2 regions of the Staphylococcus ursi genome follow, and region 2 is predicted to be linked to the other one. Evidence: a T-box and tRNA genes for the amino acid it is inferred to sense, from the RefSeq annotation. Region 2 holds a T-box; the other holds one or more tRNA genes.
What was found. The T-box of region 2 lies ahead of serS (serine--tRNA ligase). A T-box ahead of a tRNA ligase gene usually reads a tRNA of that ligase, here a tRNA-Ser.
Positions count from the first base shown of each region.

Region 1 (17,684 bases), 830 kb from region 2:
TGAATATGATACATTGCTCAGTGCGTTCCAAGTTGATGCACCGATTAATCCAGGTGACTCAGGTGGTGCGGTAATCGATCAAGAAGGCCATTTAATTGGTATCGCTTCACTAAAAATTAACATGCCGAGTGTTCAAAATATGGGGTTTGCCATTCCGATTAACTCAGCGTTAGCTATTGCGCAAAAAATTGAAAAAGAAGGTGACATTCAACAACCTAAGACGGACATTGATATGCAAAACGTGGTTGATATTGATAAAGCGACACGCAATGAGTATAAGATCCCTCAAGATGTTTCAACAGGTGTCGTCGTTCAAAACATTAATGAAAACAGTCCAGCGAAAAATTCTGGTTTGAAAAAAGGCGATGTCATAGTAGAATTAGATAGTAAACCTATCAAAGATAATTTGGCTTATAAACAAAAGTTAACGCAACACATTGATCAACAAAAGCCAGTGAAGTTAAAGGTCTTACGTGAAAATGAGGTGAAGGAAATCTCATTTAAATTGAAATAACTTTGGGGTGAATGACTTGTCCATAGTCAAATTACTACTAAAAAAATCCAGCCCACAACAAGGGATTGTCTTGTATTATCTTGTCGCAATTGTCGGTGCTTTTTTGCTACTTAATCTACCCGGTGTCCATAAGCCAGGTGTAAAAGTCGCACCGATTGATACGTTGTTTGTAGCGGTATCAGGTGTCAGTGTGACAGGATTAACACCAGTCAATATTTCCGAAACATATTCAGCATTTGGATATATTGTCTTGTTGGTCATCCTTAATATTGGTGGCATTGGTGTCATGGCAATCGGTACATTGTTATGGGTTGTATTAGGCAAGCACATTGGCATACGTGAACGTCAACTCATTATGTTAGATAACAATAGAGAGGCGATGAGTGGGACAGTCAAACTGATTTTAGATATTGTGAGAGCGATTTTAGTGATTGAATTAGTAGGTGCAACACTGCTCGCATTTTATTTTTATCAAAATATCCATGATTTAAAAGAAGCGATATTACAAGGTGTCTTCGTTTCCATCTCTGCGACGACAAATGGGGGTTTAGACATTACAGGGGACTCCTTAATCCCATATGCGAACGATTACTTTGTACAAACGATTGTGATGTTTCTCATCGTTTTGGGGTCAATTGGATTCCCAGTATTATTAGAAATTAAAGCATATATTAAAAATCGAATTCCAAACTTTCGATTTTCACTGTTTACTAAAGTGACAACGGTGACGTATTTACTGATTTTAATTGCAGGTGTGATCGGAATTTTATTAATCGAAGCGAATGGTGTGTTCGCAAATGAGTCATGGCATAAGACGTTATTTTATGCGATGTTTCAATCGGTGTCGACGCGAAGTGCAGGGTTACAAACATTTGACGTGTCACAGTTTTCAGATGCGACAAACCTTTTGATGGGGGGGCTTATGTTTATTGGTTCCTCACCAAGTTCTGTAGGTGGCGGCATACGAACGACGACTTTCGCAATTATTATCCTGTTTGTTATTAACTACAAACCGAACGCTGAAAAGTCATCTATTAAAGTATTTAATCGTGAAATTCATAATCAAGATATTCAACGTTCATTTGCAGTATTTTGTATTGCGATTGTGATGACATTTGTGGGTACATTTATCATCATGTTAAACGAAGGCCATCATATCGATTTTATTAAAATTTATTTTGAAATTATGTCCGCATTCGGAACGTGTGGTTTATCGACGGGAATTACTTCGGAACTCGGCAGTGTTTCAAAAGTCGTCTTGATGATTTTAATGTTTATCGGACGTGTAGGCTTGATTTCCTTTATTATTATGATGAGTGGCAATCGTGAACCAGCCAAGTATCATTTTCCGAAAGAACGCATTCAAATTGGCTAAAATAGAAAGGAGAAGTGTTGGGGAATCCCAGCTCTTCTCCTATTTTTTACGGGGATGTGGAAGATAGCGTGTGGGCATGTTTTGTATGACACGACTGAGAAGATGCATAGCCAAATGCAACATTCAGCAAATAGAAAAAGAGACATCATCAACCGAATAAAGAAAGCCATAGCCTGTTTTGAAAACTGACAGGTTATGGCTTTTTAAAATGTGTTATTAAAATTATTGATCGATGTGCTGTTTAATATGTTGCGTCACTTCAACCCAACCGCGCCATCCGATATGGACAGCATCACTCATGTAATAAGAATCATAGTCGTGATGTGATAAATCCACAACATGACCGTGGTGGTCTTCAATAGTTTTGACGATCTTTTCATTGACCGCTGCACGTCTGTTACGTGGAAGATCAATGTGGTCGTACCATTTACCATTGACAGGAATTAACACGTATTGCACATCCGCACCTGCAGCATTGAGTGTATCAACTAAAAGTGATAAATCATCATACTCAACAGATTTTAAGCGGAACTCGTGGTCACGGCTCACAGACTTTTTATGCTTTAACTTTTTCCAATACTCATCCTTGATTTGGTAAGGGTTAGACTGACTGTGATGCGCCCCATATTGATGCGCTTCTTTGTCTAATGCTTTCCAATTCAATGGTTGTTTTTGACTTTTATCAAACAGTCTCGGCAATTTACCTTGATGATGGAACGGTAAATAACTCTTCAATGCTTCCATTTTCTCAAGATGATTCGCATAAAGTGGGTTTAAGAAATGTCCATCTGCTTCATGTGACTTTGCAAAGTGTTTTAAAAAGTCGTTCTGCTTGTTGTCTTTAAAATGCAATAAACGTTTAGCTAAGCGTGTTTTAATATCGTTAGAAATATTTGAGTTATTGAATATACTATTAATTTGTAACTGAGAAGCACGACCTTGGTAATTCTCTTCAGTTAAGCCATGTCTCGTAAACCATTGTGGTGATACAATGACCGTCATCTTTTTATTTTTTAAATGGTCATATTGAGCACCTAACGTCATTAACTGAATTAAATCCGTGGAACCCCCAGTACCCACATAAAAAAGATTTTTCGTGTGCCCCTTTAACAAGATGGCAGGTTGAAATGGATCTTCTTTATTAAGCTCACTTGAACCATAAACTGGGTAGTAATCAGGGTCCTTAATCATAGCTTCTTGTACATACTGGCCTTTTAACATATCACTATCTGTTGACACTTGATAATTTGGAAGTTGGTTTCCGATATGTGGTGGCACAAACCATTTTGCTGGTAATATGATAAAAATACCGAATAATAGAATACTCGCCAAAAAAGCAATGATGTAAGGTTGTTTTAGTTTCATTGTAATTTTGCCAATTCGTTAATGATTTGATTTGGCGTACCCCAATCTTCTCTATTAAAGTCCATAATTGGTACTTCTATATCAAGTTCGTCTTGAAACGCAACTAATAATTGTACAGATTGCATTGAATCCATAATCCCCTCATCAAAAATATGAATATCTGGATTTGATTTCACAATATCATCATCGGCAACTTCTGCAATAATATCTAAAACTTTTTCGTTAAATTCCATAAAACTCTCTCCTTAAATTAATTGTCCTGAAAAGATTAAAAAGCCAAAAGCGACACAGTGGAAGGTGATAACGATGCTCAGTGCGTTAATCACCGGATGATCCCACTTACCAAAACGCTTTTTACGCCATTTTTCATAGTGGTTATACAAAAAGAATAACAACGCGTGATACAAACCATACGCGACATAAAACCATTCAAAACCGTGCCAAAGTCCCATAATACCGAAATTAAGTAAGAAGGCAAGGTTAGACACATGGAAGTTTGATTTAATATATTTTTTCTTAGTCATAAAGAAAATAAAACGCATGTAAATACAATCACGGAACCAGAACGATAGACTCATGTGCCATCTGTTCCAGAAATCTTTAATATTTTTTGCTCTAAATGGTTGGTTAAAGTTAATAGGTGTTTCAATACCGTACAAGTAACTCAATGCAATAGCGAATAAGCTGTAACCTGCAAAGTCAAAGAACAGGTAAAAACTATAGCCATACATGTATATCACGTAATCGCCAAACGAATCGAGGTGACCTGTATAAGGTGTCACAAAATACTGTTGGACGAAATGCGCAATGATGTATTTGTAAAGTAAACCTATCATAATGTAATGAATCGCTTTGCCAAGTAGTTGTGAATACTTATCCATGGCGATGTCTTTATCGTAATCTTTCACAAAACGACGATAGCGATCAATCGGACCAGAAGAAATCGTAGGGAAGAACGTAATGAATTGTACGAGCTTTTTCACATCTACAGTTTGCTTTAATGTGCCGTCATGAATTTCCATGATCAGTTGAACACTTTTGAACATAATGTATGAAATACCGAGGAAACCGAACAGTTCCACGATTTTTGAGCTGTGCAAGTGAAGCTGTCCAGAGCCTAGCCACGAACTTTGTAGGAGTTTGACCATAAAGAGTGGCAAGATAGACAGAATCATCGTTGTAATGTAAAGCGGGGTGGAGCGCTTGTTTGCTCTTAGTCGCTCGAACCCTTTAATAATCATCGTTTGCCAAATAATGTATAAAACAAGGCTCAGTAAATGATAACTTAAATATTTGATGCCGAAAAAGTTGTGTTGATCGTCAGCAAATATGACGACAATCATAATCAATGTACTGATCAAGTTGTAAGCTTTAGATCTTTTGCCTAACAACCCAAGTATGATCACAGGTAACAGCACAATGAGCGCAATCGCAAAAAAGTGAAAGCTACTATATGGGATCATGATTGATATACCTCGTTAATTCGTTTGCGGTCGAGCTTGCCATTGTTAGTCAGTGGCATTTCTTCAGCAATTTCGATTTTTTTAGGAATCATATAATCAGGCAACTCAGCTTTAAGACGTTGCTTCACTTCTTTTGGTACATCTGCTGGATCGATGTCTTCAGAATTTAATTTGACGACACCTTTCAAGTAGGCAATTTTGTCTTTTTTATAAATTGGCACAACCAATGAAGTATTCACAAATGGTAGTGCGTTCATTTTAGCTTCAATTTCTTCAAGTTCCATACGATAGCCGTTATATTTGATTTGGTTATCAATGCGGCCTTTAATAAACCACATGTCATCTTCAAATACAGCTTTGTCACCTGAATTGTAAGCGCGTTTGTCGCCATCTTTGAAAAAGGCTTTCTCTGTTTTTTCAGGGTCTTTTAAATAACCCGCACTTACTGAATTACCAGTGATAATGAGCTCTCCTTCTTCGGAAACACTTAACGTCGTGCCTTTTCTCGGTAAGCCTACAGGAACATACTTGTGGCTATCAAGTACCGATTGCGTCACTCTAATACTTGTAATCGCAACAGTCGCTTCTGTAGGGCCATACGTGTTGTATAAATAAGATTGTGGAAACTTGTTTAACAACGTTTGCGCTGTATGGTGACCTAAAACTTCACCACAGAACAAGAACGTACGTAAGTGTGGCATGCCGTCTTCATTGACATTCGGTAACATTAAGCAAATTTCCATAAATGATGGGGTAGACACCCAAACATTAATTTTCTCGTTTTGGAACAGTTCATACAATTTTTTAGGCGCTGCAATCATTTCTTTGTTAACTAACAATAGTGTACCGCCTGAAATGAGACACGGATAAATCGCCATGACTGATAAATCAAATGAGAATGGTGCTTGGTTTAACCAGACATCTTTCGTGTGATATTGGTTGAGCAAGTCCACCCAATTTGCGAACTCTACTAAGCTCTCGTAATAAATTTTTACACCTTTAGGAAGACCTGTTGAGCCCGATGTAAAAATGGTGTAGGCAATACCATCATTTTGCATTAAAGGTAATGATGATACCGTATCGAATGATTGAATATCTTGAATTGTAATCTCTGTCACACCTTCATCATTGAGCGGTGTATCTGTCGTGTTAATTAAAAATTGTGGTGAAACTTTTTCTATAATATGTTGAATACGGTTTGCAGGTATAGATTGATCAATTGGAACGTAACCGCATCCGGCTTTAAGTGCACCAATCATACCCACTACCATAAATGGGGACATGTGGCCATAAACAATAACAGGATTGTCGCTTTTAAGCAGTTGTGATGCTAAGCGTGTGGAATAACTTTCTAACTCTAGATAAGTTAATGATTCACTCTGATGTTGTACGGCAACTCGGTCCGGCTGAGTTTGACTGTGCTGTGAAATCATTGTTAAAACATCTTTCATGTGTCGGCTCCTTTAATGATTAAAAATCGTTGTAGATAAAAGTATTTTGTGTATCACCATTACCGTAAATAAAATACAAAGTCAGCATTATTGCAAAATAAAGCAATGTTAATGCGACTGTTTTAATAGGCAATCGATTCAATTTCATAATAAATTTTCACCTTCTGCATAATATGACATGAAGGTTAAACTATCTCATTTAACCCAGATAAATTTAATGTAATTTAATACTTTATGAAAGTCAATTCATTTATTGAAAAAAAGGATAAAAATACAAGAAAATAGGTCTAGAGTTGTATGAGTAAGTTTTTAATATATAAAATTATAGTTTAATTAAAGACTGCTATTGAATCATATTTAAAAATAAAAATGGTTTGCTTATGATCAACTTATTCAAATGAAACGTATTTACATTTATTTCTGTGTACAAGGAATAATGATAGTGGGGGGATGTCGAGATATGGTAGAATACGAGATGAATATTGAGATTTGGGGTGAAAGCAATGAGTGAGCATGATGAGATAAATATACAAATTATAGCGACTTCGGATATGCATAGCCATATACTCAATCAAACTGAACGTTCCAACATATATCGAGCGGGTACATATATTAATGAAGTAAGACAACAACATCAGCACGTCGTATTAGTGGACAACGGTGGTAATTTAGCGGGCAGTGTGACAGCTTTTTATTACGCCATTATTGCGCCATACAAAAGACATCCGATGATTAAGTTAATGAATGCGATGAACTATGATGCAAGTGGGATGAGCGAAAATGAATTTAAATATGGTTTGGACTTTTTTAATCGTTCTGTCGCGTTATCACGTTTTCCATGGTTATCGGCGAATGTAGAATATGCTGTAACTCATGAACCGTATTTTTCAACACCTTATACTGTGAAAGATATTGCAGGGTTGAAATTAGTCGTGATGGGCGTTTCGTCTGAAGGCTTGATGAAAAATGAAAATGTGGAAATGGAGCCTGAAGTGATTGTCGAAAGTGCGACCTTTGCGGCACAGCGTTGGATTCGCTATATTTATGAAACGATAGAACCCGACTTTCTCATTGTTTTGTACCATGGTGGCTTGTCAAAATTGAGTCATGATGCAAAATCACAATTTGAAAATCGTGCAGAAGAAATTATGAGACAGGCAGGTATTATTGATCTTATGATTACTGGGCATCAACACGAAACTATTATCGAAAACGATGGGACGACGCTTTATGTTCAAGCGGGTCAAAATGCTGAAAATGTAATTCATGTTAATGCGAAATTTAAAAAACGCCGCAACTCTTTTGAATTGTTTGAGATGCAGCCAGAGATTGTTACATTGACGGATTATGATGAAGATGAACATTTACTGAACTTAACGTATTACGACCGAAAAGCGATACGGAATTGGAAGAACGAATATATTATTACGCATGAAGTGGATATGCAATTTGATGCATTTCATGAACTGTTAATCAAACCCCATCCATACATTCAATTGTTACATCAAAGTTTGAACCATGAGACGGAAATCCCGTTAACATGTGTACATTTGCCTTTGCCGAATACGAAAGGGTTAAAAGGGCGTTTGAAAAATGAAGATGTTTATAATACGTATCCACATCCCGACAAACCGATTGATCTTACATTAAAAGGGAGCGATATTAAACGTTTAATTGAAGAAAGTGTAAGTCACCTTGAATTAGAAAAAGGACAGTGGACGTTGAAAGATACGGACCCTACACACTTTTTATTTTGGTCAGGTTTTGACTATACTGTAGATATGGCGAAACCATTAAATGCGCGTGTTACGGATTTTGAATTGCGAGAAGATTATTGTTACCGTGTGGTGACGACGGATTATATTTATCGTCATTATCGTCATCTGTTGAGTGAAGCGGTCGTGCATCAAACATTTGCAATAACAATGCCAGAGTTGCTCGTTCGAGAAATTCAAACAGAACCAGACATGCAACCTATACCGCAAAATATGCATATCATAAGTGAATCATCGTTGTAATAGAATATGAAATTTAAAAAGACCCATGTCAAGCATTTCATTAAGAAACGCGACATGGGTCTTTGTGTTCATCACACTTAAATCACGAGTTGAAGTTAGTGTGACTGTTTTTTATCTTGGTGTTTTTTACGTGCAAAGAGTAATGCGCCTAAAGCAGCTAAAATACCACCGAATAATGTTCCTTGATGTGATTCAGTTTCACCTGTTTCAGGTAAAGCTTTTTGTTGTTCAGATGGTTTTGCCTTTTCGCCATGATTTTTTGATTGTGTAGCATCAGTTGAACCTGGTTTTTCAGGGTTCTGAATGCTTGGTACTCCCGGATAATTTGGTTGTTCCGGAGTAGGATTGTTCGGTTGACCTGGTTCAGAGGGTTGCTCTGGACTAGGATGATCTGGTTGACCAGGTTCAGAAGGTTGCTCTGGACTAGGATGATCTGGTTGACCAGGTTCAGAAGGTTGCTCTGGACTAGGATGATCTGGTTGACCAGGTTCAGAAGGTTGTTCTGGACTAGGATTGTCAGGTTGACCAGGATCTGGATTGTCAGGTTCAGTTGGTGGTACAGGTGTCTCTTTGTAGAAACCACTATCAATTGTTAAATCATCACTGTCCCCAACAGTTACTTTTGTAGAAGTACCGTTAGAGTCGTTATCAGTTGTACCTTGACCTGTTTGCGTAGGTGTATAACCCTCAGGTGTTTCGAAAGTAACAGTATAGTCCCCAGCTTTAACGTTTTCGAATAAGTAGTTACCATTGGCATCAGTAACACGAGTACCAACAACATTACCGTCCGCATCTGTCAATGTAACTTTAACGTTAGCAATACCTGGTTCATTGTCGTCTTGGATCCCGTCTTTATTCAAGTCGTCCCATACTTTGTCACCAATATTGTGAGTTGGTGGCACAGGTGGTTCAGCTTTGTAGAAACCACTGTCAATCGTTAAGTCATCATCCGTTTCGACAAAAATACGTGTTGAAGCACCGTTAGAGTCTTTGTCTAACGTACCTTGCCCCGTGATAGTCGGCGTATAACCCTCAGGTGTTTCGAAAGTAACCGTGTATTCGCCTTCTTTAACGTTTTTAAATAAATAGTTTCCTTTATCGTCAGTCGTACGTGTATCAACGACATTACCGTCCGCATCTGTCAATGTAACTTTAACGTTAGCAATACCTGGTTCATTCTCATCTTGGATTCCGTCTTTATTCAAGTCGTCCCAAACTTTGTCACCAATATTTCGTGTAGGTGCTTCAGTTTGATAAAAACCTTGGTCAACGGTTAAGTTATTACCGTTACTAATTATGCCTTGTGCACTTGTAGGGCCATCTGAATCCAATGCATCATTACCTTGATTATGTGGACTTGCTGTATAGCCTTCAGGTGCTTTGAAGTCTACTGTATAAATCCCGTTTTTCAAATTATCGAAAACGTATTTACCATTCGCATTTGTTTCAGTAAACTCTAGTACTTTGCCGTCTTTATCTTTTAAAGTAACGATGACGCCTGGGATACCAACTTCACCCTCATCTTGGATCCCGTTTTTGTTCGCGTCATTCCAAACTTTGTCACCTAATTGATATGAAGCTTCTGTCCCATCTGCTGTACCGCTAGATGTGCTTTTCACAATGTTGTTATCCCAAGTTAAACGATCATATTGTCCATAAATATTTTTCGTGTACATTGAAGAACGTAAGTTTAAGTCTTCAGAAGAACCTGAAACCTCTTTACTTGAAACTTTAATAATATAGCGTGCACCGCGTAAGTCGCCGAGGTAAATATCCGCTAAGTTTTCACCGTCACGATAAACTGTTTTAAATTGGTCAGTTACATCTTGATATTGACTATCGTCTACACCGAAGCTGCTATTAAGCGCTTGTCCATCAGCAACTTTCAAAATTTTGATTTGAGTCGCATCTGGATTCACTTGACCATTACTTGTAGCAGGGTCATTTTGGAAACCTTGAACTCTTACGACAGTACCATGTGCTGTTCTTTGTAATGGATTTACATAAATATATTGTTCGTATTCACCCGTTTTAGGATCTTCCATCGTTATCATCGATTTCAAGTTAGAGTCACCTACACGGTAATATTGACCGTAGTGAACATTAATTTGTGTATTGAAAGTTTCTCCAGCAATTTCATAATTTAATGGATATGTTGCTGAATCTTTTGCGACTTTACGGTCCACAAATTGTGTTAAATTAAATGAACCTGTCACATTTTGTAAATGATTAACAGCGCTAGTAAATCTGTAAGTCAATGTATGGCTATCTACATCATAGTCACCTAAAGCGATCACATCACCATTACTGTTTTTAAGTAGTTCTTTAAAGTCAGGTGAGTAACGTGTGTCTCCATAAGTGTTGACAGTATTAGGCATTTTAACTGTGAAGTAATCGCCTTCTTGAACTGTACCAATGACAGAGAAACGACTCTTCAAGTAGAAGCTACCTGAGTTATTCGGTTCAATGTATGATTCACTGATACCCATATCTGAAGCTGTCACTTTATCATTCACATTTGTACCACCTGCAGCTGCTGGGGTAACCGCAGTCGCATTTACTGCACGCAATTGTGTTGTACCTTTAACCGTCTTTAATTGACGAGGTGCAGTCACTGCATTTCGTGTAGCGTCAACTTCTTCTGTTTTAACAGTTTTGTCTGGAATTGGTGTTGATTCAGTAGGTTGTTCATTTAAAGTTGAGTTTGATGTAGATGTCTCACCACTTGGTTCATCATTTGTAGGAAGTTGTTGATCATTCTTTTGCGGTGAAGATGTCGTAGTTGAGATACCTTGTTGCGATGAACGTGTAATTTGAGAATTAGAAGGTGTTTTTGCTTCTTGTTGTGCATTAGGTTTTTCCTGTGTGCGACTTACGCTTTCTTTTTCTACTTCTCGATTTGATGTATTTTCTGGTGATTCGTTCTGTAATGTTTCAGTCGCTTCATTTTGCGTTTCTTCTGTTTGAGCACCGTCAGCTTCTTTTGGACTTTCTTCAGCTTGCGTTGTGTTGTCTTTAACTTCTAATGATGCAGCATCTGAAGTTTGTTCAGCTTGTGTCGCTTCTTGAGCTTGAGTTGGTGCGATATCTGTTTTTGATTGTTCCGTTGTAGCTGTTGATTCATCTATAGAGGTTTCATTCACTTTTGTTTGTGAGTCAGCTTGTTCTTCTGCCGACGCTTTGTTTGAGCCCTCTTGTAATTGCGTCACAGTGACAGGCGTTGTTGAGTTTTCAGCTGCAAAAGCTTCGTGGTGAATGCCGAAAAATGCAACAGTCCCGATTAAAAAGGACGCTGTACCTACAGAACACTTTCGAATAGAAAATCGGGATAGCGTTCTGGCATATTTTGAATTAGGGTTTTTCATTTAAATATCATCTCCAATAACATTTGTTGATTTAAAATTCCAATCAATCGCGTAAAAATTCTATCATAATAAACTCTTTAATACAAGAATAAAAAATAAAAGATTTAATTAATCAAGATTTTTTAAACGCAATCTTTTCTACTGTATAAGTATTATTTTTTTTGTAAAGGGTTAATTTTGTACACTAATACCGTGCAACAAAATAATGATTAACTAAGACTCATGAATTAATTTGATTATTATATTATAATATAACAATCTGTATATGAGTGCGTTATCTTTCAATTCATTTATAGCTTTATATATTTCATCATTTGGGGTATCAACTACTTAATAAGAAAGAAATTTAACAAATTAATCAATCTTTACAACAAAGAACCCATACGCCTAAAAAGTAACGCTGCCCCTCATCCTATTTAAGAATCACTATGGTTAAGATTAGGACCTCGCTTATGTTTCTATCAATCGTTCCAAAATAATATAGAGGCATTACTGTCCTGCCCAGCCATATGCTTTTTATATTTGAGATATGTTACTCGATGGTATAAGCTCTTTTTCTAACACTAGCATATCTCGACATTGAATGCCTTCTTCATAGAAACACAACAGATGCCAGTAAGCAAAAAGGAAGTGGAAAATGCGATTAATAAATCGATTTTTGATGTCGCATCAGATTTTGGATATTCTTTTAAATCATCAGGTAAATACTATATTGGAATCGAACATGATTCTTTAGTATTAAACAAAGCGAAAAACACTTACAACTGGTATTCTAAAGGCGAATATGGTAACACGATTAACTTTGTTCAGAAAGAATTAGGAGTAGATTTCATCAATGCTGTAAAATATTTAAATGATCAAGAGTATACAACAGCCAAAAATTATGAAGAAGCATCATCGATAAAATATGATGCTTCTTCATATGAATATGAACCCAAAGATCAAATAGATGAAGAATTTGCTGGCATAGAAATGTAAGGCGAGATAAGAGGGGAGGGCTTTTTCAGCCTCCCCCCCCTTTTTTTGTAATTTTATCTGAGTATAAAACGATGTGACTAATTGATAAAATGCTTGTGACTAGCTTGTGACTAAAATGATGATTTTTTAGTCATTGTCTAGTCACATTGTGGCGAAATTTTTTTTAAACTAAGTTAAAGGTAGTTAAACAAAGTTTGTCTCTTATTTTTATAATCTCCTGAAACCCTTGATACGACTGGATTTGACGAAGAAATAAAAAAAGCGTCAAAAAAGTATTTTAAACTTTTTTGACGTCCTAGCGGAAACGGAGGGATTCGAACCCTCGCGCCGCTTTCGCGACCTACACCCTTAGCAGGGGCGCCTCTTCAGCCAACTTGAGTACGTTTCCATGGCTCCACAGGTAGGACTCGAACCTACGACCGATCGGTTAACAGCCGATAGCTCTACCACTGAGCTACTGTGGAATAACTTTTTCAATCACAAATATTATTATATCAACATCATTGAAGAAATCAAGGGTTAAAAACAAAAAAGTTAACGGAACATTTACACTATGCGTATATAAATTCCGCTAACTTTACACTTTGTTAAAGAAATAGTCTGAATTAAGTATGTTGCGTTTTCTCGCAAGTCATGCAATCATGATTCATTCAATACAAAATATCAAAATAAAGTGGCTACAAGTAAGTTGCGTTTTTCTTCTTTTCTTCTAATTCCCTTTTTGCATTTTCTAATAAGGCATATTGTGATAGAGCTTCAAAAATATTAAAAGGTTGCTGGTCATAATCAATAGGTTTTTCAGGATTATGTGTTTGTACTTGATTAGACCTTCCTACTAAATAAGCGAAATAAACACAATTCAATAATTGATGTTTAACACTATGATGCGAAATAGGCAGTGTGACAGTTAGATCATTGGCAAAAGTGACTTTACAACGGGCGCCTTTTAATGGTTTAAGTTTGACTACGTAATGCATATTCAGCCAACTATTTTCAGGAACCCTGTCCGAGTGAGTGGGGAAAAAGTAGGTTTGATAAATCGGAGTGAGCAATATTGGTGTCTTGTTAGAGATATTGGCGATACGTTTAGCTTGTGCTTTTCTTCCAGAGTACGATTCACCATAATGTCTACAACTACGCTCAATAATACGTTGGGCACGATCGTGAATAATAAAATGATCACTATCGTATCTATAGATTTCCGTACTCATGAGCGCACCATCCGGACCATCTACTGGTCTCAAAAACATATCTCCTTTACTAATTGCATACCTGATGTTGGATTTTTGGTCCATAATAGAACCCTCCTATCTCTTAAGGTGTCGGGTCTCTCTATCTAATTCCCATTATATGAATATCCTGAATTAAGTCAATGTCTTTTTGTAAATATATGGATAATATTACAAAAATTAGATAAAAATTTGACTTAATTACTTTAAAAATTCAGAAAATTCATTGCGTTTTGCGACATGTTTCGTTATACTATTAAATAACTTAATACTATGCATTTAACACAAAGGAGTGACTCAACATGAAAAATCAAACTGATGTAAAGAAACAAATGGTTGCTGACCCGGTCCGTACGATTAATCAGCTGGGCGTTGAACTTGTGATTGAACATGCATTAAAGAACCAAAGAAAGCGGAAATTGCAGCATTTAATTGATGAAGCATTGGTCAATAAAAATGAACAAGCATTTCTTAAGTATACTGATGAATATTTAGAGTTGGAGGCAGTCAACGGTGAGTAGTCAAATGATATCCACGTCTTCAAATTAAACAGGACTATCCGTCATGTGTGGGGTAGTCCTGTTTTTATGTCATTATATTAAATTTTTCACTGTCTTATATTCAGAAATTAACTAATGAGAGAATATTTACACTTCTAGCAAAAGTAAAACATATTACATTTGTCTCAGAATAAGATGAAGTTAATATACAATATGATTAATGACAGTGTGGTCTACGTGTATTAAACCATCATGTCGATGAGACCATCACGAGGAATGTCACCAAAGTAATGATAAAGATCATAATTTTTGAGCGCTTCTTGGATGGCTGCTCTTTGATGTAAAACGTCTGTAAGTGCATTTTCAAGTTCGGTCACATCACCTTCACCGAAAAAGTCCCCGAAAATTTTAGCATGCGCAATACGACCTTTTTTGACATCAAGTTTAATTTGAACAAAACCTTTTTCAAATTTATGCTCACGCTCAAAGTTATATTTTGGATTTTTACCGTAATTCCAATCCCACGTACGATATTTTTCGTTACTTAACTTTTCAATATTTTTCCAGTCTTCCTCTGTCAAAGTATAAGATTCGACTTCTGCTTCACCGAATAATTTTTTAAGTATAATCGCTTTGAATGCTTCAATATCGAGCGGTTCATCTAAAAATTCTTGAATGTTGGCGACCCGTTTACGGACAGATTTGACACCTTTAGATTGAATTTTTGCAGGATTGACACGCAATGCATTTTGCACTTCATCCAAATCACTGTTCAACATGAGTGTCCCATGACTAAACATACGATCTTTCACTTTTACCATCGCATTACCAGAGATTTTAGCTTGGCCAACTTGAATATCGTTGCGGCCTGTGAGTTCGGCCTTTACACCTAAATCGTTGAGGACTTCAACAATCGGCTGCGTGAATTTTTTGAAGTTATGAAAACTATCGCCATCATCTTTAGTAATGAAGCTAAAGTTCAAATTACCGAAATCGTGATACACTGCGCCACCCCCAGAAATACGGCGCACGACATCAATCGCATTTGTTTCGATGTAGGGTTGATGCACTTCTTCAATCGTATTTTGGTTTTTGCCAACAATGATGGACGGTCGGTTAATATAAAATAGGAAATAACTATCGTTGTCATCCATAGGTACTGTTTTTAAAACGTATTCTTCCATCGCTAAGTTTAATGTTGGATCAGTATGGTTTTGATTACTAATAAATTTCACTCAGAAACACTCCTTTCCCAAAATATGCCCTTACTTATGTTATGCATGATTTAATTCGATTTTTCCAATCATTTATCTTAAAAAGACACTGAATGTAAATAATTTCTGACAATTGACGTAAATTGTTTATTTAAAATGTAAATTTTAGTACAATATATGCTAGTAAATTTCTAAGGGGGACAGAAAGATGACAATTGCAGAAGTAGGAGACATTGTAGAATTTTATGATGGGATACGAGGAAAAGTTGAAAAAATCAATGATAACTCTGTCATTGTTGATTTAACGATTATGGAAAATTTCAGCGATTTAGATTTGCCTGAAAAAACAGTGATTAATCATAAGAGATATAAAATTATTGAACAAAAAGGATAAACGCATATGAAAAAGATCAACAAACCGCTACTTTGGTTTATACTAAGCTTTATTGCTTTCCACATCATTTTAATGTTGTTGTGGGGTGAGCACGGTGTATATTGGCAACTCTATACAGGAATTATGTTAATAGCAGGAATTAGTTATGTATTTTATCAAAGAGATTTTGCATCCAAACGTCTATTAACATCCATTGCGATAGGGTTAGCGACTGGTGTTGCGCTTGTACTTATACAAGTCATTTTCTCATGGATTACTTCAGAACTGACGTATGCTTCGTTGATTAAACAATTATCACGAACAGGTGTCTATTTTAAATGGCAAATTTTAGTGACGCTTTTATTTGTAATGCCATGTCATGAATTATATATGCGTACTATCTTACAAAAAGAAATCGTGCGTATGACTTCAAAACCGTGGCTCGCTATATTAGTCGGTGCTTTAGCTTCAGGTTCATTTTTTATCTATTTAGATCAATGGTGGATCGTGACATTCATTTTTGTTTGCCAATTGTTGCTCGGTTTTAGTTATATGTACACACGCCGAATTATCACCACAACAGTCGCTCAAATTGTAGCGGTCGTCATTTTATTGATTTTTCATGGTTAAACCTTACACAGTAAATGTTGTTTTTCATACAATGTTTGCTGTGTTTTTGTGTTTTTAATGTGATAAAAAGCATATCCAATACATCTTTTTGAATCAAATCATGACATCTTTTTTCAAATCAGGGTATAGGATAAAATCAAGTCAATTACAGGTAAATCACGCGATGATGTTGCATGCCTATACTATTCAATAGCATACAATTCGTTCAACCCGATGACTAATCGATCTGTGCGCCGTTCATTAGTGAGCACTAATTCGTTCGTCAATGTATCGATACTCGCGATATAACCTTGAATGGTATGAATGTGTCCAGCGCGCCAATAGTGAATTTTACTAAAAGCGTTGTGCGATATTTTTAAATGCAGCATTTGGTTCAGTTCATTGATTTGATCTTCGCTTAAGTCAGGACGATCGATTTTAAGTTGATTGGCCTCGAACTGTTTAATTGCTTCAAACTGTTCGGGCAATGTTGCGAAAGGGGCCCATTTCACAATGCCACGCCCTCTAGGAATTCGAGTGTTAAGATATTGTCTTGGAATTTTTCGATAGTCTGTTTCAGATTGGTATGCTGTAGGGAGCGTACGATCATGCATGGAAATCACCTCAATCCGATTATAGAACACTTGTTCTGTTTTGTGAAGTATTTTTAGAACATTCGTTTGTAAAAATGTTGAGGTATTTTTAAACGTCAGTTAAATAGGCTAAAATGTAAAGAGTGAGGTGACTCAAATATGATTAGAAAAGCAACATCCCAAGATGCGCGTGCGATTGCAGAGTTAACATACCTCATTTGGCAAGATATGGAACTTGAAATTGTGCGTCGTTATGAGAAAGAGACCGTGATAGCAGCACTTGTTAAAAGCGCAATAGAAGTTCATTACCGGAATCATATTGAACACGTGGATATTTATGAAATAGCAGGACAAGTGGCAGGTATATTGATTGCGTATCCGGGACAATACGAAGCGGAATACGAACAGGCTTGGCAAAATTTAACCTTAGATGAAAACATTCAATTAGAAACGGGTACGCCATTACCTGTATTAGAGGCAGAGCGTGGAGATGATTATATTGAAGCGATTGCTACTTTTCCTGAGTTTCGTGGTCGAGGGATTGCGACAAAATTGATTCAAGCACGTCTCCAATCGAATCCAGAAGCGACATGGAGTTTAAACTGTGATGAGCATAATGAACGTGCCTATCAGTTGT
Region 1 is NZ_CP048279.1:832,799-850,482, forward strand. Features, by position in the region: gene GZH82_RS03590 (S1C family serine protease) at 1-514, shown strand, start outside; gene GZH82_RS03595 (TrkH family potassium uptake protein) at 531-1,889, shown strand; gene dltD (D-alanyl-lipoteichoic acid biosynthesis protein DltD) at 2,112-3,254, opposite strand; gene dltC (D-alanine--poly(phosphoribitol) ligase subunit DltC) at 3,251-3,487, opposite strand; gene dltB (D-alanyl-lipoteichoic acid biosynthesis protein DltB) at 3,500-4,717, opposite strand; gene dltA (D-alanine--poly(phosphoribitol) ligase subunit DltA) at 4,714-6,168, opposite strand; gene GZH82_RS03620 (teichoic acid D-Ala incorporation-associated protein DltX) at 6,188-6,316, opposite strand; gene GZH82_RS03625 (bifunctional metallophosphatase/5'-nucleotidase) at 6,672-8,186, shown strand; gene GZH82_RS03630 (SdrD B-like domain-containing protein) at 8,282-11,551, opposite strand; gene GZH82_RS03635 (CHC2 zinc finger domain-containing protein) at 12,161-12,529, shown strand; tRNA gene GZH82_RS03640 (tRNA-Ser) at 12,829-12,917, opposite strand; tRNA gene GZH82_RS03645 (tRNA-Asn) at 12,919-12,993, opposite strand; gene GZH82_RS03650 (competence protein ComK) at 13,207-13,824, opposite strand; gene GZH82_RS03655 (IDEAL domain-containing protein) at 14,061-14,279, shown strand; gene GZH82_RS03660 (lipoate--protein ligase) at 14,501-15,493, opposite strand; gene GZH82_RS03665 (YkvS family protein) at 15,681-15,866, shown strand; gene GZH82_RS03670 (CPBP family glutamic-type intramembrane protease) at 15,873-16,475, shown strand; gene GZH82_RS03675 (YolD-like family protein) at 16,658-17,068, opposite strand; gene GZH82_RS03680 (GNAT family N-acetyltransferase) at 17,207-17,684, shown strand, end outside.
Region 1: it encodes a tRNA-Ser, which carries the amino acid that the T-box ahead of serS (serine--tRNA ligase) is inferred to sense. The anticodon was not compared.

Region 2 (13,720 bases):
CATTAAAAGCTATTTCACCAAGAGCAACTTTACCCATTTTAACGGGGATTAAAATAGACGCGACGAATGAAGGTATTGTTTTAACAGGATCTGATTCTGAAATCTCAATCGAAATCACAATTCCTAATCAAGTCGATGGTCAAGAAATTATTAACGTGGTTGAACCTGGTTCAGTCGTGTTACCAGGCCGCTTCTTTGTAGATATTATTAAAAAGCTACCAGGTAAAGAAGTTAAACTTTCAACAAACGAACAATTTCAAACATTAATCACTTCAGCACATTCTGAATTTAACTTAAGTGGACTTGATCCAGATCAGTACCCACTTTTACCACAAGTTTCTAGTGATGATGCACTACAATTACCAGTAAAAGTACTGAAAAACATTATTGCACAAACGAATTTTGCAGTGTCCACCTCAGAAACACGTCCAGTACTCACAGGTGTGAACTGGCTTATACAACAAAATGAATTAATATGCACTGCGACCGATTCACACCGCTTAGCTGTAAGAAAGTTGAAGCTTGAAGAAGAAATTCAAGATAAAAATGTCATCATTCCTGGTAAAGCATTAGCTGAGTTAAACAAAATTATGACTGACAGTGAAGATCATATCGATATTTTCTTCGCATCGAATCAAGTTTTATTTAGAGTAGGCAATGTCAACTTTATTTCACGTTTATTAGAGGGACATTATCCAGATACATCTCGTTTATTCCCTGAAAACTATGAAATTAAGTTAGGGCTCAACAACTCTGATTTTTATCATGCGATTGATCGTGCGTCATTACTTGCGCGTGAAGGTGGCAATAATGTTATCAAATTAAGCACAGGTGACACGCAAATCGAATTGTCTTCTACATCACCAGAAATTGGTACGGTTAAAGAAGAAGTCACTGCCAATGATGTTGAAGGTGGCAACTTAAAGATTTCTTTCAACTCGAAATACATGATGGACGCACTTAAGGCCATCGATAACGAAGAAGTTGAAGTAGAATTTTTCGGAACGATGAAACCATTTATTTTAAAACCGAAAGATGATGACACTGTTACACAACTTATTTTACCTATCCGTACGTACTAAACCGCTACGACGTTATAAAAAAGCAGTTGGCTACCAAACCAACTGCTTTTTTTATGCTTAGCTAAACCATTAAGATTTTCCTAATAGTTTGCACAAAATATGTGAAAATTCTGCGGGACAAAGTCAAAAGCAAAATCCACCAACATTTCAACAGTGTCACCATTTCAATGCGTTGCAAAAAAATGACAAAATTTTAAAGTCATTTGCTGAACTTACACGTGTAATTATTCAAAGTGATTTAACTTTAGTATAATTAATATAACTAATGAATGGAGGAATGGACCTATGTTAAAGAAAAATAAATGGTTGATTGTATTCATTGTTGTCGCACTCGTTGCAGGTATCTTTTTAAGCTTTGCCACTTTTAAAACATTGAACAAAGGAAATAGCAGATCAGGAGAAACACTTGCAGCAGAGACTAAAAAGCAACCGACACAAGGTAAAAAAGATTCTAAAGTGTTACTTGTAGAATTTGGAGACTTTAAATGCCCGTATTGCGGAGCTTTTGAAAGTAAAATTAAACCTAAATTAGAAAAAGAATATATCGACAATAACAAAGTTGAATTTCGTTATGTCAACGTATTAATCCATGGGGACGAATCTGAACTTGGTGCCAAAGCAGCACTCGCAGTGAATCAATATGCCCCTGAGAAATATTGGCAATTTCATCATGCACTTTATGAACAGCAACCTAAAAATAAAGATGATGTCGGTAGTCAACATTGGTTAACAGACGATTTAATTCAAAAGCAATTACAAAAATTAGATTTGAGTGAGCAAGAACGTAAACAAATTACGACAGCTTATCGTGATAAAAATGGTGAGATTGCTAAACGCGCGCAACAAGATCATACATTAGCGAAAAAAGAGGAAGTCCCATACGTACCTGCACTATACGTGAACGGTAAACAGATTGAAGACGAGACAGATTTCGACGCGATTAAAGATGAAATCGATAAAGCGCTTGAAGAATAAAATTGATGTACATCCATTGAAACAGATTCAGATGTTCCACATGAAACTTTTACGTGAAAATTCCTTTCTAGAGCATGAAATTTTCGCAATAAAAATGTATAATATATAAGTGAGCAAATATGAATGGAGTGATGAATTTGGCTGAGGAAGTAATCGTTGATGGCGCACTAACTTTAGGACAATTTTTAAACTATGAAGGCATTATTGAATCTGGGGGCCAAGCGAAATGGTTCTTAAGTGAATATGAAGTCTTCTTAAATGGCGAATTGGAAACGCGTCGTGGCAAAAAACTGCAAGATGGCGATCAATTAGACATTCCTGAAGTAGGTTTATACATCATCAAATTCGGTGAGCAATGAAACTCAAAACACTCCAACTAGAAAATTATCGCAATTATGAACAGATAAGCCTGGATTGTCACCCAGAGGTCAATATCTTAATCGGAGAAAACGCACAAGGGAAAACCAATTTATTAGAATCGATTTATACTTTGGCACTCGCAAAAAGCCATCGTACAACGAATGACAGGGAATTAATTCGCTTTAATGCTGAGTATGCTAAAATAGAAGGTGAGCTTAATTTTCGTTATGGCATGATGCCGCTCACGATGTTTATTACGAAAAAAGGAAAAAAAGTCAAGGTGAATCATTTAGAACAGAGTCGTTTGACCCAGTATATTGGCCATTTGAATGTCGTCCTCTTTGCCCCGGAAGATTTAAGTATCGTCAAAGGTGCACCACAAGTGAGACGACGTTTTATTGATATGGAGCTCGGTCAAATTTCGCGCTTGTATTTGAATGATTTATCTCAATATCAACGCATTTTAAAACAACGTAACCATTATTTGAAGCAACTACAGCTTAAAAAGACACAAGATACGACGATGCTTGAAGTATTGAATCATCAATTTGTGGAATATGCGGTTAAAGTGACTCAGCGTAGGCAGCAATTCATTAAAGAGTTAGAATTGCTTGCCGCGCCGATTCATTCTGGCATTACGAATGAACGCGAAACTTTGACACTGCAATATTTACCAAGCATCAAAATAGAAGACGTCTCGCAGTCTGAGGACGTCTTAATTCAACAAGTGCTAGAAGATGTGCAACACCATATGGAACGTGAAATTGAGCGAGGTGTGAGTTTGTATGGACCGCACCGCGACGATTTAGCATTTCAAGTGAACGGCATGGATGCACAAACTTACGGCTCTCAAGGTCAACAACGCACGACGGCACTTTCGATAAAATTAGCAGAAATAGAATTAATGAATCAGGAAGTGGGGGAATACCCCATTTTATTACTTGATGACGTTTTAAGTGAGTTGGATGATGCACGTCAAACACATCTTTTGAGCACCATTCAACATAAAGTGCAAACTTTTGTCACAACCACGTCAGTAGATGGTATTGATCATGAAATTATGAAGGATGCAAAGGTATATCGGATTACACAAGGAAATATAAAGCAATAGGCAGAAAGTGAAGGTGGAAGTTTTGGCTGATGTGAACAACTCAGAAAACTATGGCGCAAGTCAGATTCAAGTATTGGAAGGTCTTGAAGCGGTACGTAAGCGACCAGGTATGTATATTGGTTCAACTTCAGAACGCGGTCTGCATCATCTCGTTTGGGAAATTGTCGATAACAGTATTGACGAAGCACTTGCAGGATATGCTGATAACATAGAAGTAGTCATTGAGAAGGATAATTGGATTAAAGTTACGGACAATGGACGTGGGATTCCTGTTGATATTCAAGAAAAGATGGGACGTCCTGCAGTCGAAGTTATTTTGACAGTATTACATGCCGGTGGTAAGTTCGGCGGCGGTGGATACAAAGTTTCAGGTGGTTTACACGGTGTGGGCTCATCAGTAGTAAACGCTTTAAGTGACACATTAGAAGTTTATGTGCACAGAGACGGTCGTATTCATCATCAAGCGTACCATAAAGGTGTCCCTGCTTTTGATTTAAAACAAGTGGGCGATACAGATCAAACGGGAACAGTCATCCGTTTCAAAGCGGACGGTACGATTTTCCAAGAGACAACAGTTTATAACTATGAAACATTGCAAAAACGTATTCGTGAATTGGCGTTTTTAAATAAAGGTATCCGTATTACGCTCACAGACGAACGTAACGAAGAAAACGTGCGTGAGGATAGTTACTACTATGAAGGTGGAATTAAGTCGTATGTGGAGCTTATAAACGAAAATAAAGAGCCTTTACATGATGAGCCGATTTATGTACACCAAACACGTGACGATATTGAAGTGGAAATCGCACTACAATACAACAGTGGCTTTGCGACAAATCTACTGACATATGCGAACAACATTCATACGTATGAAGGTGGGACGCACGAAGACGGCTTTAAACGTGCATTAACAAGGGTGTTGAACAATTATGGTGCACAAAGCAAGTTGATTAAAGAAGATAAAGATCGTTTATCAGGTGAAGATACACGCGAAGGCTTAACAGCAGTCGTGTCGATTAAACATGGCGATCCACAATTCGAAGGTCAAACGAAAACAAAATTAGGAAACTCTGAAGTCCGGCAAATTGTTGACCGTGTGTTCTCAGAGCTTTTTGAACGCTTTTTATTTGAACATCCACAAGTGGCACGCATCATTGTAGAAAAAGGAATTATGGCATCACGCGCACGTATTGCTGCTAAAAAAGCACGTGAAGTAACGCGCCGTAAATCTGCTTTGGACATTTCAAGTTTGCCAGGTAAATTAGCTGACTGTTCAAGTAAAGATCCGTCTGAAAGTGAGATTTTCTTAGTAGAGGGTGACTCTGCCGGGGGGTCTACAAAATCAGGGCGTGACTCACGTACACAAGCGATTTTACCGTTGCGTGGTAAAATTTTAAACGTTGAAAAAGCACGCTTAGATAAAATTTTAAACAACAATGAAATTCGTCAAATGGTAACCGCATTTGGTACAGGCATTGGCGGCGAATTCGATATTTCGAAAGCACGCTACCATAAGATTGTCATTATGACCGATGCGGATGTCGATGGTGCGCATATTCGTACGTTATTACTCACGTTCTTCTATCGCTTTATGCGTCCATTGATTGAAGCGGGTTACGTGTATATTGCACAGCCACCGTTGTACAAACTGACGCAAGGTAAACAAAAGTATTATGTGTTTAATGATCGTGAGCTTGATAAATTAAAAGAAAAACTGAATCCTACGCCAAAATGGTCTATTGCACGCTATAAAGGTTTAGGTGAGATGAATGCAGATCAGTTATGGGAGACAACAATGAATCCAGAAAACCGTGCGATGTTGCAAGTGACGTTGGATGATGCGATTGAAGCAGACCAAACTTTTGAAATGTTGATGGGCGATGTCGTTGAAAATCGTCGTCAGTTCATTGAAGATAACGCCGTATACGCTAACCTGGATTTCTAGAATGAGAATTGGAAAATGAGAAGGAGGATATCTTGATGGCTGAAACACCTGAATCAAGAATTAATGAACGTAATATCAGCAAAGAGATGCGCGAATCGTTTTTAGACTACGCGATGAGTGTTATCGTATCTCGTGCTTTGCCAGACGTAAGAGATGGTCTAAAACCTGTACATCGTCGTATTTTGTATGGCCTCAATGAACAAGGGATGACCCCTGACAAGCCGTATAAAAAATCTGCTCGTATCGTAGGGGATGTCATGGGGAAATACCATCCACATGGTGACTCGTCAATTTATGAAGCAATGGTACGTATGGCACAAGATTTCAGCTATCGTTATCCACTTGTAGATGGTCAAGGTAACTTCGGTTCGATGGATGGTGATGGTGCCGCGGCAATGCGTTATACAGAAGCACGTATGACGAAGCTTGCACTAGAATTATTACGCGACATCAATAAAGACACGATTGATTTTATCGACAACTATGACGGTAATGAGCGTGAACCGAGCGTCTTGCCATCACGTTTCCCTAACTTGCTCGTCAATGGTGCGTCAGGTATCGCGGTTGGAATGGCGACAAATATCCCACCACACAACATGCGTGAAGTGATTGATGGCGTGCTGAGTCTAAGTCATAATCCAGACATTACGATTAGTGAATTGATGGAAGACATTCAAGGCCCAGACTTCCCAACTGCCGGGTTGATTCTTGGTAAGAGTGGTATTCGACGTGCTTACGAAACAGGTCGCGGTTCTGTTATTATGAGAGCTAAAGCTGAAATTGAATCTCGTGGTGGCGGTCGTGATCGTATTGTCGTGACAGAAATTCCATTCCAAGTGAATAAAGCACGTATGATTGAAAAAATTGCGGAGTTAGTCCGTGATAAAAAAATCGATGGCATTACAGATTTACGTGATGAAACGAGTTTACGTACAGGTGTGCGTGTCGTGATCGATGTGCGTAAAGATGCGAATGCGAGCGTCATTTTAAATAATTTATATAAACAAACACCACTTCAAACATCATTTGGTGTGAACATGATTGCTTTAGTCAATGGACGCCCCCAATTGATTAACTTGAAGCAAGCACTTTATCATTACTTAGAGCATCAAAAAGAAGTTGTACGCCGTCGTACTGAATACAATTTACGTAAAGCGAAAGACCGTGCGCACATTCTTGAAGGCTTAAGAATTGCACTGGATCACATTGATGAAATCATTACAATCATTCGTGAATCAGATACAGATAAAGTTGCGATGGAAAGTTTACAGTCACGTTTTGCCCTTTCAGAACGCCAAGCACAAGCCATTTTAGACATGCGTTTAAGACGTCTGACAGGCTTAGAACGCGACAAAATTGAACAAGAATATAATGATTTAATTGCGTATATTGCTGAATTAGAAGCCATTTTAGCGGATCAAGAAAAGCTATTAGAACTTGTCCGAGAAGAATTGACTGAGATTAAAGAGAAGTTTGGCGATGATCGTCGTACTGAAATTCAACTCGGTGGTATTGATCAATTAGAAGATGAAGATTTAATCCCAGAAGAGCAAATCGTTATCACATTGAGTCATAACAACTATATTAAACGTCTGCCTGCTTCAACATATCGTGCACAAAATCGTGGTGGTCGAGGCGTGCAAGGCATGAATACACTTGATGACGATTTCGTAAGTCAGTTAGTGACGACAAGTACGCATGACCATGTGTTGTTCTTTACAAACAAAGGACGTGTCTACAAACTGAAAGGTTATGAAGTGCCGGAACTCTCCCGTCAGTCTAAAGGGATTCCAATTGTCAATGCGATTGAGCTGGATCAAGATGAAGTGATCAGTACAATGATTGCAGTGAAAGACATAGACTCTGAAGAAGACTTCCTCGTATTCGTAACGAAAAAAGGTTTAATCAAACGTTCAGCATTGAGCAACTTTAACCGTATTAATCGTAACGGTAAAATCGCGATTAAATTCCGTGATGACGATGAACTGATTGCGGTGCGTTTAACGGATGGTGAGAAACATATTCTTATCGGTACAGCCCAAGCGTCACTCATTCGTTTTAAAGAAACTGACGTACGTGCGATGAGCCGTATCGCTGCAGGGGTGAAAGGGATCCGTTTAAGAGACGGTGATGAAGTCATTGGTTTAGACGTTGCAGACGATGACAATCAAAATGAAATTCTAGTCGTGACAGAAAAAGGTTACGGTAAACGTACATCGATAGAAGACTACCGTCTGTCTAACCGTGGCGGTATGGGTGTGAAAACAGCGAAACTGACAGAGCGTAATGGTCGACTCGTATGTATTACAACTGTTGAAGGTGACGAAGATTTAATGGTTGTGACAAACCAAGGTGTTATCATTCGTATGGAAGTCTCTAATATTTCTGTCAATGGTCGTATGGCACAAGGTGTTCGTCTCATTCGATTAGATAATGAACAATATGTGTCGACAGTAGCGAAAGTGAAGAAAGAGCCAGAAGACATCGAAGCGGATGAACATACAACAGCGTCAGAGGCAAGCGATGATATAGAAGTTGTTGTAGATGATGCGACACCTGGCGATACGATTCACACGGAAGCACCAGAACCTGAAGCATCACCAGAACGTGAAACATTAAGAGAAGACTTTATGGATCGCGTGAATGAAGATATTGAAAATGAAGATGAATAATATATAATTTGAAAAGGCGATGGTCTCGTGTAATTTAGAGATCATCGCCTTTTTACTTGGCAACCGTGTTACCGTCAGATTATTGAACCATGCGGCGCGTTTCTAGGAGTCTCGTCTCAACTTGCCAACGCTTTGATTGAATCGTGCTTCTATGTGCCTCACCTCTTTATTACATGATTGGTGACGTTGATGGCTTTTCGGCAACTGCACAGTATGTATTTCCCAATTAAAACAAAAAGACTCGGATAACATTGAAGTTTCCAAGTCTTTCTTCCTACGATTCGTAAAAAATTATTATTCCTCTAATTGCTTCATTGCATAAGGAATTTCATCAATAATTTTTGATGGGGGTACGACATACATATCCTCTGACAACTTATCTCCAATGTAACTGTGTGTATAAGTCGCACTTGTAATTGCATCAATCACGTCGTCAAATTGCCCCACAAAACTTGTAATCATGCCGGCAAGTGTATCCCCCATGCCGCCTGTTGCCATCGCTGGGCTACCAACCTCAAGCTTGTATGCGTCATTTTCAAAGTATATTTCTGTACCGTGTTTTTTAAGCACGACCGTACCACCTAAACGATCAACTGCTGCACGGTTTGTTTCATACGTTTGTTCCTCAATCGGAATGCCACTCAAACGCTCCCACTCTTTTTGATGTGGTGTGTAAATGACATTGCAAGCTGGAATTTCAGGTTTAAGTTTGCTTACGATTGAAATCGCATCACCATCCACAATTAAAGTATGGTGGGGTTGAATATTTTGCAGTAAAAATGTCATTGCATTGTTACCTTTAAAATCTAACCCTAAACCTGGTCCGATTAAAATACAATCAGAAGCTTCAATCATTTTCGTTAGTTTTTTCGTATCATTAATGTCAATGACCATTGCTTCAGGACAACGAGAATGTAATGCGACATGATTTGTTGGATGCGTTGCGACTGTAATTAAGCCACTTCCGCTATATACACAAGCGCGCGCTGCTAACATGATTGCGCCACCTAAATTGGCATTGCCACCAATTAACAGAATACGTCCATAGTCACCTTTATGTGTGTCATCCTTACGTTTAGGAATGTGAACAGCTGACAATGTTTTCACGTTTGAGACCTCCTATCTGGAATTTCCATTATTACAACAAGATATATTATACCTGGTTTGCTTGTTCGTCAATAGGAATTCCAAGGTTTCAATGCGACCATTTGTAATAGCCCTATGCAAAAGTAGGCGACCATGCATGCTCCCCTATTTTGTAGCGCTTTTATTTTTTTGAAAAAGTATCTTAAATTTCTATATTTACTTAAGTGAATTCATTTAGTACGTTAAAAGGTTAATTTGATACCATATTACGAGTTTGGCTGAAAGTATTGTGAAAACGATTTCCTAAAACTATACTTGAAAGAAATAGACATTTTTTGTGTCACGTGATGAAAGATGGGAGGATTACAATGACATTACGTTTAACAGGTGAGCAGCTGACGATTGAGGCTATACGACAGTTTTTAGCATATGAGGATAAAGTAGAAGTGACTGAGGAAGCACAAGCGCGCGTTGAAAGAAGTCGTGCGATTGTAGAACGGATTATTGCGAATAAAGAGACCGTGTATGGGATAACAACAGGGTTTGGTTTATTTAGCGATGTACTCATTGATCAACAGAAGTATAATCAATTACAAGTCAATTTAATACGTTCACATGCGTGCGGTATCGGTGCCCCTTTTGCATCGAATGTTTCGCTCGTGATGATGGTTTTACGTTTAAACACTTTATTGAAAGGTCATTCAGGGGTGACGATGGATTTAGTAGATCAATTGGTGTTTTTCATCAATCAACGTATCATTCCTGTCATTCCACAACAAGGTTCTCTCGGTGCTTCGGGTGATTTAGCGCCACTGTCACACCTTGCACTAGCGTTAATTGGTGAAGGTAAAGTCGAGTACCAAGGTGAAGTTTTAGACAGCTCGGACATCTTAAAACAGTTAAACCGTAAGCCTTTAACGTTACAAGCGAAAGAAGGATTGGCACTGATTAATGGCACACAAGCGATGACAGCACAAGGGGTCATTTCATGGATAGAAACTGAAAATTTAGCATATCAAGCAGAATGGATTGCCGCGTTAACACATCAAGCGTTACATGGTATTACAGATGCTTATCATGAAGCGGTTCATCAAGTGCGTAATTTTGAAGAACAGACGGCTGTAGCAAGACGGATGTCAGACTGGCTTGAAGGGTCAAAACTTACAACACGCCAAGGGGAAATGCGTGTCCAAGATCCTTATACATTGCGTTGTATTCCGCAAATTCATGGGGCCAGCTTCCAAGTGTTTCAATACGTTCGTGAAAAGTTAGAATTTGAAATGAACGCAGCGAATGATAACCCACTTATTTTTAATGAAGGTGACGAGACATTAGTCATTTCTGGCGGTAACTTCCACGGTCAGCCTGTCGCATTTGCATTAGACTTCTTAAAGCTCGGGACAAGTGAATTGGCAAACGTGGCAGAACGTCGTCTTGAACGTTTGGTTAATCCACAATTAAACGGGGGTCTCCCTGCCTTTTTAAGCCCAGAACCAGGATTGCAAAGTGGTGCGATGATTATGCAGTATGCGGCAGCGAGTCTTGTATCAGAAAATAAAACATTGGCACATCCGGCGAGTGTCGATTCGATTCCTTCATCAGCCAATCAAGAGGATCACGTCTCAATGGGTACGATTGCATCACGTCATGGCTATCAAATTTTAGAAAATACACGTCGCGTCATTGCGATAGAAGCGATTATTGCGTCACAAGCGGTCGAAATAAGAGGGATAGAACAATTGTCACCAAAAACACGCGAACAGTACGAAGCGTTGCGTAAAATCGTGCCATCGATTCAAGAAGACCGACCATTTCATCAAGATATTGAAAATGTGGCGAAATATTTAAAGAATCTGGCGTATCAGAAATAAGCTTGCTATTCGAAATTTTCTTTGTTATATTAAATGTGAAATCGAAATAAATAATTGTTTGTGGATTAAGTAGTATAGCAATGGAATTAGAGAGTTTGTGGTCGGTGAGAACAAATGTACAGACCTATACGAAATCTACCCACATTTGAAAACAATTCGGGTGAAACCGTTAACTTTTGTGAGAGTGCAGGCATATTCTGTCTGTTAAATAGGGTGGCAACACGTCAAACCACGTCCCTTGTGTGAGGGATGTGGTTTTTTATTTTGAGTCATCCTCCTTAAATTTTAATTTACTTTATGAAAGGAAGTCGACTTATGTTAGACATTAAATTATTCAGAAATGAACCAGAGAGAGTTAAGGAGAAAATCGCGTTACGTCAAATGGATCCGTCAGTTGTAGATGAAGTGTTAGCGTTAGACCAACAACGCCGCGATTACATACAACAAACTGAAGAGTTAAAAGCAGAACGTAACAAGGCATCTCAACAAATTGCTGAAAAGAAACGTAATAAAGAAAATGCGGATGACGCGATTAAAGCGCAACGTGAAGTAGGCGAAAAAATTAAAAATATCGATGCACAGTTAAAAGAAGCGGATACGAAATTAAATGACATCTTATCACGTATTCCAAACCTTATTCACGATGATGTACCTGAAGGTGAAGATGATTCTGATAATGTAGAACTTAAAAGATGGGGTACACCACGTGAGTTCGACTTTGAAGCGAAAGCACACTGGGACTTAGTAGAATCATTAGAAATGGCAGACTTTGACCGTGCCGCACGTGTATCTGGTGCACGTTTCGTTTATTTAACAAATGACGGTGCTAAATTAGAGCGTGCGTTAATGAACTTTATGATTACGATGCATACGACACAACACGGTTACCGCGAAATGATGGTGCCTCAATTAGTCAATGCTAAAGCGATGTACGGTACAGGACAATTACCTAAATTTGAAGAAGATTTATTTAAAGTAGAAAAAGAAGGCTTATACACAATTCCAACTGCAGAAGTACCTTTGACAAACTACTATAGAGACGAAATTGTACAGCCGGGTGTCTTACCAGCTAAGTTTACAGGTCAATCAGCATGTTTCAGAAGTGAAGCGGGATCAGCAGGCCGTGATACACGTGGTTTAATCCGTCTTCACCAATTCAATAAAGTTGAAATGGTACGTATCGAAAAACCTGAAGATTCATGGGACGCTTTAGAAGAAATGACATCAAATGCAGAAGCGATTCTTGAAGCATTGAACTTACCATACCGTCGCGTGATTTTATGTACAGGCGATATTGGTTTCGGTGCAAGTAAAACATATGACTTAGAAGTATGGTTACCAAGCTACAATGACTACAAAGAAATCAGCTCATGTTCAAACTGTGTAGACTTCCAAGCGCGTCGTGCAAATATCCGTTTCAAACGTGATAAAGATGCCAAACCTGAATACGCACATACGTTAAATGGCTCTGGTTTAGCAGTAGGTCGTACATTTGCGGCGATTGTAGAGAACTATCAAAATGAAGACGGTACGATTACGGTGCCTGAACCGTTAGTGCCATTCATGGGTGGACAAACTGTCATTAAACCTCTATAAGATGAAAATGAAGTTACGAACAATTAAATAAAGGTGAGTTGAAATCAAATCAGGAGCTCGTATTTTTAATATGCGAACTTCTGATTTTTTACGTCTGAAGAGGGCAAGGGAGGGTAAAAAGTAATAAAAGTAAAAAATAAGACATACCTCATCAATTGTTATCTCAATATTATTAAATCTATATAAACTCCTTTATAAAAGTGTTTTTACACGGTAGGTTAGGCTGAGGTACGTATGAGGTAAGACTGACTTGATAGCGTAATGAGATAAGTTGTACTATAATAAGAAAAATTTTCAAGGGGGTGAGTCTCAATGTCTTATACTACATTTAAACAAGGTATCCAAGATTGTCTCCCAACTGTACTAGGATATGCTGGGGTAGGCTTTTCATTTGGAATTGTAAGTGTCACATCAGGATTCAACATTTTAGAAATATTACTGCTCTCTTTACTCGTTTATGCAGGGGCAGCACAATTTATTATTATCGCACTCATTGCCGTACAGACACCGATTTGGGTCATTGTGCTCACTGCAATGATTGTCAATAGTCGTATGTTTTTATTAAGTATGACATTGGCGCCGAATTTCAAACATGATCATTTGATACATAGGGTAGGTGTAGGGTCTTTGTTAACGGATGAAACATTTGCTGTTGCTATCACGCCTTATTCGAAAGGGCACACGATTACATATCAGTGGATGTATGGCTTAAATTTATTGGCCTACTTATTTTGGGCATTGGTCACTGTGCTCGGGGGATTGTTAGGTGATTTCTTCCAACATCCAGAAGTATTTGGCTTAGACTATGCGATTACAGCGATGTTTATCTTTTTAGCAATTTCACAATTTGAGGGCATTACGAAATCGAAGTTACGTGTGTATCTCTACTTAGTTGCAATTGTTATTGTTATGATGTTACTACTCAGTTTGTTTTTGCCTTCATATTTAGCAATTTTACTTGCATCGACTTTAAGTGCGACGATAGGGATGGTGATTGACCGATGAGCATGTACGTATTTTGG
Region 2 is NZ_CP048279.1:1,569-15,288, forward strand. Features, by position in the region: gene dnaN (DNA polymerase III subunit beta) at 1-1,082, shown strand, start outside; gene GZH82_RS00015 (DsbA family protein) at 1,368-2,057, shown strand; gene GZH82_RS00020 (RNA-binding S4 domain-containing protein) at 2,177-2,416, shown strand; gene recF (DNA replication/repair protein RecF) at 2,413-3,528, shown strand; gene gyrB (DNA topoisomerase (ATP-hydrolyzing) subunit B) at 3,542-5,473, shown strand; gene gyrA (DNA gyrase subunit A) at 5,509-8,145, shown strand; gene GZH82_RS00040 (NAD(P)H-hydrate dehydratase) at 8,440-9,252, opposite strand; gene hutH (histidine ammonia-lyase) at 9,600-11,102, shown strand; T-box leader at 11,152-11,344, shown strand; gene serS (serine--tRNA ligase) at 11,418-12,698, shown strand; gene GZH82_RS00055 (AzlC family ABC transporter permease) at 13,011-13,703, shown strand; gene GZH82_RS00060 (AzlD domain-containing protein) at 13,700-13,720, shown strand, end outside.